Actinopolymorpha singaporensis: one gene and its partner. Each later gene encodes a partner of the first gene's protein in a complex. Links are inferred from orthologs where the notes say so. Each region holds a gene or a part of one and is shown on either strand. Other genes may lie near its edges.

The links.
Region 2: the proteins of secA (region 1) and secY are in contact, whole or in part, in a crystal structure (PDB 3DIN), measured with the Thermotoga maritima proteins. The link is inferred for Actinopolymorpha singaporensis from one-to-one orthologs. Residues at the interface, in WP_004082002.1 of Thermotoga maritima: Glu261, Ala262, Arg263, Lys300, Ala301, Arg302, Thr303, Ile304, Ile305, Leu323, Tyr324, Asp325, Pro326, Val329, Ser330, Tyr333, Ile336, Lys340, Phe345, Val349, Glu363, Phe364, Tyr374, Ser375, Gly376, Gly377, Glu393, Ile395, Thr482, Ser483; in WP_004081795.1 of Thermotoga maritima: Glu108, Gly109, Glu110, Glu111, Ala236, Glu237, Arg238, Arg239, Ile240, Thr241, Ile242, Gln243, Tyr244, Ala245, Arg246, Arg247, Val248, Thr249, Gly250, Arg251, Arg252, Val253, Tyr254, Gly256, Ala257, Ser258, Thr259, Tyr260, Leu261, Pro262.

The regions. Positions count from the first base shown.
Region 1 is NZ_LT629732.1:3,213,704-3,218,664, reverse strand. What follows is about bases 1,622-4,961. They hold secA (preprotein translocase subunit SecA), read right to left. Parts: upstream 4,651-4,961; coding sequence 1,822-4,650; downstream 1,622-1,821. Other genes in these bases: BLU27_RS14615 (GNAT family N-acetyltransferase), read left to right, coding at 4,881-4,961. Outside these bases: BLU27_RS14630 (LysM peptidoglycan-binding domain-containing protein), read left to right, coding at 93-908; BLU27_RS14625 (Rv3235 family protein), read left to right, coding at 957-1,565. UniProt on the Escherichia coli protein: Required for protein export, interacts with the SecYEG preprotein conducting channel.
Region 2 is NZ_LT629732.1:2,972,643-2,977,258, reverse strand. The notes cover bases 454-3,448. They hold secY (preprotein translocase subunit SecY), read right to left. Parts: upstream 2,603-3,448; coding sequence 1,304-2,602; downstream 454-1,303. Other genes in these bases: rpmD (50S ribosomal protein L30), read right to left, coding at 3,302-3,448; rplO (50S ribosomal protein L15), read right to left, coding at 2,808-3,299; BLU27_RS13575 (adenylate kinase), read right to left, coding at 741-1,307; map (type I methionyl aminopeptidase), read right to left, coding at 454-720. In the rest of the region: more of map, read right to left, coding at 1-453; more of rpmD, read right to left, coding at 3,449-3,484; rpsE (30S ribosomal protein S5), read right to left, coding at 3,484-4,086; rplR (50S ribosomal protein L18), read right to left, coding at 4,114-4,497; rplF (50S ribosomal protein L6), read right to left, coding at 4,501-4,616. UniProt on the Escherichia coli protein: The central subunit of the protein translocation channel SecYEG. Consists of two halves formed by TMs 1-5 and 6-10.

The sequences.
Region 1 (4,961 bases):
GCCACTCCGTCGCCGGCAAGTGTGTTGACAGCTCAGCGAACGGCAGAGTATGAAGGCAAACGCAAGCAAACGAATGCTTCGGAGGCCAAGTCATGCGGATCGTCCGCCGGGTCGTCTCGCCCATCGGCGTGCTGCTCGCCTTCCTCGCCGGCGCCTGGGCCCTTCGCTGGCTCACCGCCGGCAGTCTGACGGCGGTGCGAGACGGTGCCCTGACCTTCGACGCGCTCCTGGTCTTCGTCGTGGCGGTGCTCGCCTGGGCCTGCTTCGCCTGGCTGGCACTCGGCACCGTGCTGATGGCGCTGTCCGCACTGCCCGGAGCCATCGGCGCCGCCTGCGGCTCACTGGCCGAACGCGTCACTCCGGCCTTCTACCGGCGGGCGGCCCGGGTCGCGCTCGGCCTGTCCGTGGCCGCCGGGCCCGTGCTCGGGTCGCTGCCCGCCAACGCCGCCACGGTCGACCAGCCCACCCAGGCCGCCGCGGCCGCGCAGATGCTGCCCGGTCTCGACCGCCCCGGCACCATCGACAGCCAGCTTCCCGGCGGCATCCAGTTGCCCGACCTCGACCGCCCCGGCGGCACGGACATCCGCGACTCCCAGCTCCCCATGCCCGACCGGCCCACCTCCGGCCGGATCGGTTTCGACCGGGCCGGCCTGCCCAATCCGGACCGGCCGGCGAGCGCCGACCCGATCACCCGGGCACCGGTGCGCGGCGCCGACTCCCAGCAGCAGATCGTCGTCAAGCGCGGGGACAACCTCTGGAACATCGCCAAGCAGCACCTGCCCGAAAACGCCAGCAACGCAGAGATCAACCGCGAGTGGCACCGGTGGTACGACGCCAACCGGCAGGTCATCGGGGACAACCCCGACCTGATCCAGCCCGGTCAGATCCTCACCCCACCTCAGTCCTGACCGCGGCCGACGACCACCACACCGCTCACATCGATCGGGGGACCCACGATGATCGCAACCCAGCAGCCGCTGCCGGTCGCGAGGGAGACCATCCGGCCGTTGCCCCGCCGGATACCGACTCCCTCCACCGAGCCCGCCTACGACGACGAGCGCCCAGCCGACCGGGGCGGCCGGACGCTGACCCGTGGGGCCCTCGCGCTGGACCTGGCCGTCGCCGACCGGGCGGCTGCCGCGACGCGTCACCTCAGTGTCGTCGGAGGCCGCAACGCCCTCCGCGACCGCGACGACCCGTTCTTCGCTCCCCAGCAGACCCCGCGGGTGGCGCTGCCCGATCCCCGATCGTGGTCGGGACGGTTCGTCCAGGCGCTGGTGGAGGTTCTGGCCGGTGACCGGCCGGCCGCCCAGCTGCTGCGGTGGACCGACCACCGGGTCTACAACGACGTCCTCAACCGCGTGCGGGCGCTGGGGCCGTCCGGTTCGGCCCAACGCGGCGACCGCGGCCGGGCGATGGTCCGTTCGGTGCACGTCTGCGAACCCCGGGACGGAGTCGCCGAGGTGGCGGTGCACGTCAACCACGGCGGACGGTCGCGTGCGGTGGCCGTTCGGCTGGAGGGGCTCGACGGGCGCTGGCGGTGCACCGCACTCCAGCTGGGCTGACCCACCGGAGCACCACCCCATGAGCCCGCCGGCTCCGATGCGCGGGGGAACCAACCAAAGGCATCGGGGCCGGCGGTTCCACGTCCGCACAGGGCCGGGTCCGCGCACCGGGTCGTCTCAGCCACTCGACCGCCAAACGCCGCGTACCCGCACTCCGGACGGGAGTGCGTGGGTACGCGGCGTCGGTCAGCGCGCGGACCTGCGGGTCAGGGTCAGCTCAGCAGATCAGCTCAGCCGTTCAGCTCAGCCGTTCAGCTCAGCCGTTCATCCGGGCGCGGGCCTTCGGGTCGCCGTGGCAGCGCTTGTACTTTCGGCCGGACCCGCAGGGGCACATCGCGTTGCGCGGCGTACCCGCGTAGTTGAGGTCGGCGCCGGAGCCGTTGCCGGCCGCGCCGTTGCCGGCAACCTTCCCGCCCGACTCGCTGCGCAACTCCACGCCGCCCTCGCCGTCCACCGTCGGTGCGGTGTAGTTGAGCCGGGTCGGCCGCTGCGGTGCGGACAGGCCGCGGGCCACCACGTGCGGGTGCTCCTCGACCTCCGCGGCCGCCGCCTCCTCCGTGGCGGCTTCCTCGGCAGTGGGGGCGGTGGGCTCGGCGACCTGCACCTCGAGGTTGAACAGGTAGCCGACGGACTCCTCCTTGATGGCGTCCATCATGGCCATGAAAAGGTCGTAGCCCTCGCGTTGGTACTCCACCAGCGGGTCGCGCTGGGCCATCGCCCGCAGCCCGATGCCCTCGCGGAGGTAGTCCATCTCGTAGAGGTGCTCACGCCACTTGCGGTCCAGGACCGAGAGGATGACCCGGCGTTCGAGCTCGCGCAGCACCTCGGCGCCGAGCTCGCTCTCCCGGCGGGCGTAGGCCTCGTGGATGTCCTCGCGCAGCCGCTCGATCAGGAACTCGCGGGTGACTCCACCGCGACCGCCGCAGTCCTCCTCGATGTCGGCCACGCTGACCCCGACCGGGTAGATCTGCTTCAGGTCGGTCCACAGCTGGTCGAGGTCCCAGTCCTCGGCGTACCCCTCGGTGGCGCCGGTGACGTAGGACTCGACCGTGTCGTCGAGCATCGGGCCCACCTGGTCGTGGACGTCCTCGCCCTCGAGCACCCGCCGGCGCTCGTCATAGATCACGTGCCGCTGGCGGTTGAGCACGTCGTCGTACTTCAGGACGTCCTTGCGGATCTCGAAGTTCATCGACTCGACCTGCGCCTGGGCGGAGGCGATCGCGCCGGTGACCCGCTTGTTCTCGATCGGCATGTCGTCGGGGATCTTCAGGCTGGTGAGAACCCAGTCGACCCAGTCCGACTTGAACCGCCGCATCAGCTCGTCCTCGAGCGAGAGGTAGAAGCGGCTCTCCCCCGGGTCGCCCTGACGGCCGGACCGGCCGCGCAGCTGGTTGTCGATACGGCGGGACTCGTGCCGCTCGGTGCCGAGGACGTACAGTCCGCCGACCTTGGTCACCTCGTCGTGCTCGGCCTGCACCAGCTTGCGGTGCCGCTCCAGGGTCGGGCCCCACGCCTTCTCGTACTGCTCGGCGTGCTCCACCGGGTCGATGTCGAGGTCGCGCAACTCGGCGTCGGCCAGGAACTCCGCGTTGCCGCCGAGCATGATGTCGGTGCCGCGGCCGGCCATGTTGGTGGCGACGGTGACCGCGCCCTTGCGCCCCGCCTGGGCCACGATCGCCGCCTCCCGGGCGTGGTGCTTCGCGTTCAGCACCTCGTGCGGGACGCCCCGCCGCTTCAGCAGCGACGACAACAGCTCCGACTGCTCGACGCTGGTGGTGCCGACGAGGACCGGCTGCCCCTTGGCGTGGCGTTCGGTGATGTCGTCCACGACCGCGGTGAACTTCGCCTCCTGTGTGCGGTAGACGAGGTCGCCCTGGTCGGCCCGGATCATCGGCTTGTTGGTCGGGATGGGCACGACGCCCAGGTTGTAGATCTTGTTGAACTCCGACGCCTCCGTCATGGCGGTACCCGTCATGCCGGAGAGCTTGTCGTAGAGGCGGAAGAAGTTCTGCAGCGTGATCGTGGCGAGAGTTTGGTTCTCATCCTTGATCGGCGCGCCCTCCTTGGCCTCGATCGCCTGGTGCAGGCCCTCGTTGTATCGGCGGCCGTGCAGCATACGGCCGGTGTGCTCGTCGACGATCAGCACCTCGCCGTCGACGACGACGTAGTCCTTGTCCCGGGTGAAGAGTTCCTTCGCACGGATCGCGTTGTTGAGGAACTGCACCAGCGGGGTGTTGGCCGCCTCGTAGAGGTTGTCGATGCCGAGGTAGTCCTCGACCTTGTCGATGCCGGGCTCCAGCACGCCGACCGTGCGCTTCTTGATGTCGACCTCGTAGTCGACGTCGACCCGCATCCGGTTGACCAGCCGGGCGAACTCCTCGTACCACTTCGAGCTCTGCTCGGCCGGGCCGGAGATGATCAGCGGCGTGCGAGCCTCGTCGATGAGGATGGAGTCGACCTCGTCCACGATCGCGAAGTGGTGGCCGCGCTGGACGCACTCGTCCAGGCTCCAGGCCATGTTGTCGCGCAGGTAGTCGAACCCGAACTCGTTGTTGGTGCCGTAGGTGATGTCGCAGGCGTAGGCCTCGCGGCGCTCGGCCGGGGTCATGTGCGTCAGGATCACGCCCACGGACAGTCCGAGGAAGTGGTGGATACGGCCCATCATCTCGCCCTGGTACTGGGCGAGGTAGTCGTTGACGGTGATGATGTGCACGCCCTTGCCGGGCAGCGCGTTGAGGTAGGCGGCCAGCGTGGAGACCAGCGTCTTGCCCTCGCCGGTCTTCATCTCGGCGATGTTGCCCAGGTGCAGCGCCGCGCCACCCATGATCTGCACGTCGAAGTGACGTTGCTTGATGGTGCGCTGCGCGGCCTCGCGTACGGCGGCGAACGCCTCCGGCAGGATGTCGTCGAGCGTTTCGCCGTCCGCGAGCCGGCTGCGGAACTCGTCGGTCATGCCGCGCAGCTCGGCGTCCGTCATCGAGTGGAAGTCCGCTTCGATGGAGTTGACCTGTTTTGCGATCGACTGCAGCTTCCGGAGGGTCTTCCCCTCACCGGCGCGCAGGATCTTGTCGAGCAGGGCAGGCACGGACTCTTGACTCCTCGTCGTTGCGGTGTCGACTACATTCCGTCAGAGGTTGTGTCACAAGTGTGCATCCAACACCCGCGACGCGCCTTCGGCCATCGTAGGCGACGCTCACGGCCACGGTAGGCGACGGCCACCGCCGCGCCGCACCCGCCCGCGATCGCGCCACACGGCATTTCCCCGACTTACCCCACTTTGCCCGCCCAGGCCTTCTTACACCAGGATCGTCAGCCATGGATCCCGTGCGTCTCCCCGCCGGCCCGGTCGTCCTCCGTCCGCACCGCGACGACGACATCGCCGGCGTCCTCGACCAG
Region 2 (4,616 bases), 240 kb from region 1 along the record:
CGTGTGCTCCACGTGCGCCGCCGTGCCGCCGTCGCGGGTGACCACCGTCCAGTCGTCCTCGAGGACGTCGGTGTCCTGGGAGCCCAGGGTGATCATCGGCTCCACCGCGATCGTCAACCCCGGCTGCAGCCGCGGGCCCTTGCCGGGCTTGCCGAGGTTGGGGACGTTGGGCGGCATGTGCATCTGGGTGCCGATCCCGTGGCCCACGTAGTCCTCGACGATGCCGTAGTCGCCCTGGCCGCGTACGTGAGCCTCCACCGCGGCGGAGACGTCGCTGAGCCGGCCACCGGTGCGCACCGCGGCCAGCCCCCGCCACAGCGCCTCCTCGCAGACCCGGGCGAGTTCGAGCAGCCGCGGCTCGACCTCTCCCACGGGGACGGTGATCGCCGCGTCGCCGTGCCAGCCGTCCACGATCGCGCCGCAGTCGATGGAGATGAGGTCACCCTCACGCAGGGTCCGGCCGCCCGGGATCCCGTGCACCACCTCGTCGTTGACCGAGGTGCAGATCGAGGCCGGGTAGCCGTGGTAGCCGAGGAACGACGGGACCGCCCCGCTGGCCCGGATCCGCTCCTCGGCCAGTGCGTCCAGGTCGGCGGTGGTGACACCCGGCGCCACCGCCGCGCGCAACGCCTCCAGGGTCTGCCCGACCACCAGCCCGGCGGCCCGCATGAGCGAGATCTCGGCCGGCTTCTTCAGGTGCAGTCTGCGGTCTGAGAACACGGTGCCTCCTGTCGCCCCGCCTACTTCGCGAGCGCGGACAGCACCCGTTCGGTCACCTCGTTGACCTCGCCCATGCCGTTCACCGGCACCAGGAGCCCGCGGCCGTCGTACACGTCGAGCAGCGGCTCGGTCTGCTCGGAGTAGACCTCCAGCCGGCGCCGGATGACGTCCTCGGTGTCGTCGCTGCGGCCGCTCTCCTGGGCGCGGTTGAGCACCCGCTTGACCAGCTCGTCGGGGTCGACGGTGAGCACCAGCACGCGCTCCAGGGACACGCCCTCGTCGGCGAGGATGTCGTCCAGCGTCCCCACCTGGGCGAGGGTGCGCGGGTAGCCGTCGAGCAGGAAGCCGTGGTCGGTGTCCGGTTCGTCCAGCCGGGCCCGCACCATGCCGTTGATGATCTCGTCGGGGACGAGCTCACCGGCGTCGAGGTAGCGAGCCGCCTCCCGGCCGAGGAGCGTGCGGTCCTCGACGTTCTGCCGGAGGATGTCGCCGGTCGAGATGGCCGGGATGCTCAGTCGTTCGGCGATCTTCTTGGCCTGGGTGCCCTTGCCCGCTCCGGGTGGACCCATGATGAGCAGGCGCGTCAACGCAGGAACCCTTCGTAGTGCCGCTGCTGGAGCTGGCTCTCGATCTGCTTCACCGTGTCGAGACCCACCCCGACCACGATCAGGATGGACGTGCCGCCGAACGGGAAGTTCTGGTTGGCCCCGATGAGCGCGAACGCGATCAGCGGGATCAGTGCGAGCACGCCCAGGTAGAGGGAGCCCGGTGCGGTGATGCGCGAGAGCACGTACTGCAGGTAGTCCTCGGTGGGCTTGCCGGCGCGGATGCCCGGGATGAAGCCACCGTGCTTCTTCATGTTGTCGGCGACTTCCGTCGGGTTGAACGTGATGCCCACGTAGAAGTACGTGAACGCGACGATCAACAAGAAGAAGCCGAGCATGTAGACCGGATGGTCGCCCCGGGAGATGTTGGTGGTGATCCACTGCGCCCACGGGGCGTTCGGATTGAACTGTGCGGCGAGCACCGGCACGTAGAGCAGGCTGGAGGCGAAGATCACCGGGATCACGCCGGCCTGGTTGACCTTGAGCGGGATGTACGTCGAACTGCCGCCGTAGGCACGCCGGCCGAGCATCCGCTTGGCGTACTGCACCGGAATCCGGCGCTGGGCCTGCTCGACGTAGATGACCGCCCCCATGATGACGAGGCCGATCGCGATCACCGCGAGGAAGGTGACCCAGCCCTTCTGCTGGCGGATGCCCCACAGCGCGGTCGGGAAGCCCGCGGCGATCGACACGAAGATCAGCACCGACATCCCGTTACCGACGCCGCGGTCGGTGATCAGCTCGCCGAACCACATGATCACGCCGGTGCCGGCGGTCATCGTCAGCACCATCGTCACCAGGGTGAGGATGCTGTCGTTCGGGATGATCGTCTCGTTGCAGCCCTGGAACATCCGGCCCGACCGCGCCAGCGCCACGATGGTGGTCGACTGCAGGATGGCCAGGCCGATGGTGAGATACCGGGTGTACTGCGTGATCTTCTGTGTGCCGGAGTGCCCCTCCTTCTTGAGGGTCTCCAGGCGCGGGATCACGACCGTGAGCAGCTGGATGATGATGCTCGCCGTGATGTACGGCATGATCGTGAGCGCGAAGACCGACAGCTGCAGCAGCGCGCCGCCGGAGAAGAGGTTGAGCATCCCGTAGATGTTGTTGCCGCCACCCGAAAGTGCGGGATTCAGGCAACGGCGTACGGCCGCGGCGTCCACCCCTGGCGTGGGTAGCACCGAACCGACCCGGAACAACGCGATGATGAAGAGCGTGAAAAGCAGCTTCTTGCGCAGGTCCGGCGTCTTGAACGCGTTGACGAACGCGGTGAGCACCCAGTCCTCCTGCGTACCGCCTGGCGGCGGATCCTCGTGATCGGTGGACACCACTGGGAACCGACGCGACGCCGCCCCGGAGCCCTGACGTTCCCTCGGACAATACAGCCCGCTGGGGCCGACGACGCCGCGCGGGGCGCCCCGGCGGGGTCCCATGGAACCTTACCGCCGGCGGCGCCCCACTTTGTCGCGCGTGCGACGACTTCTACAGCTCGGTGACCGTTCCACCCGCCGCGGTGATCTTGTCCCGCGCACTCTGGGAGAACTTGTGCGCGGTCACCTCGAACGCCGCCGACGCCTCGCCGTCACCGAGGACCTTGACCGGGCGGTCCGGCCGGACCGCTCCGTGGGCGATCAGCGCCTCGACGGTGACGTTGCCGCCGTCGGGGTAGAGCGCGCTGATCTTGTCCAGGTTGACCACTTGGTACTCGGTGCGGAAGGGGTTCTTGAAGCCCTTCAGCTTCGGCATCCGCATGTGCAGGGGCATCTGACCGCCCTCGAACATCGCGGGGACGCTGCCGCGGGCCTTGCTGCCCTTGGTGCCGCGCCCGGCCGTCTTGCCCTTGCTTCCCTCACCGCGACCCACGCGGGTGCGGGCGGTCTTGGCGCCCGGCGCCGGCCGCAGGTGGTGGACGCGCAGCGGAGTGCCGCCCGCGCCCTCCCGCTCCGCGGTGTTGTTCCTGGCCTGGCTAGCCATCGTCAGTCGACCTCCTCGACCGCGACGAGGTGGGAAACCGTCGCGATCATGCCCCGGATCTCGGGACGGTCCTCCTTGACCACCACGTCGTTCAGGCGCTTGAGCCCGAGCGACCGGAGGGTGTCCCGCTGATTCTGCTTGCGGCCGATCGTCGATCGGACCTGGCGGACCTTGAGCTGCGCCATCACGCGCTCACCTCCGCCCGGGCCCGCAGCAACGCGGCCGGAGCGACGTCCTCGACCGGCAGGCCGCGGCGCGCCGCGACCTTCTCCGGCGCCTCGAGCAGCCGCAGCGCCTCCACCGTCGCGTGGACGATGTTGATCGCGTTGGAGGAGCCGAGGGACTTGGACAGGATGTCGTGGATGCCCGCGCACTCCAGCACGGCACGCACCGGTCCACCGGCGATCACACCGGTACCGGGCGAAGCCGGGCGGAGGAGGACGACACCGGCCGCCTTCTCGCCCTGCACGGGGTGCGGGATGGTGCCCTGGATACGGGGGACCTTGAAGAAGTGCTTCTTGGCCTCCTCTACGCCCTTGGCGATCGCGGAGGGCACTTCCTTCGCCTTGCCGTAGCCAACGCCCACCGTGCCGTCACCGTCGCCGACGACGACCAGCGCGGTGAAGCTGAAGCGCCGGCCACCCTTCACGACCTTGGCGACGCGGTTGATCGAGACGACGCGCTCGATGTAGGCGGTCTTCTCCGCCGCCGAACCGCCCCGACGTTCGTCCCGGCGGTCCCGGCGGTCACCAGTGCCGCTACCGCGGCGCTGCTGGGGTCCAGCCATGGTTACCTCTCTTCTCCTGGTCGAACGTCAGAACTCGAGCCCGGCTTCGCGGGCCCCGTCCGCGAGCGCGGCGACGCGCCCCTGGTACCGGTTGCCGGCGCGGTCGAACACCACGGCGGTCACACCGGCGGACTTCGCCCGGTCGGCGACCAGAGCACCGACCTGACGGGCCCGCGCGGTCTTGTCGCCGTCCGAGGCACGCAGGTCGGCCTCCAGCGTGGAGGCGGACGCCAGCGTGTGGCCCGCGGTGTCGTCCACGACCTGCGCCACCATGTGGCGAGCGGACCGGGTGACCACCAGGCGGGGGCGCTCGGGCGTGCCGAAGATCTTCTTCCGCACCCGCATCTGGCGGCGCAGTCGCGCGCGCGTCTTGGCGTTGGCGGTCCTGTGGCTGCTGAGACTGGCGGCCATAGCTTACTTACCCGCCTTTCCGACCTTGCGCCGAATCTGCTCGCCGGCGTAACGAATGCCCTTGCCCTTGTACGGCTCCGGCTTGCGCAGCTTGCGGATGTTGGCGGCGACCTCACCGA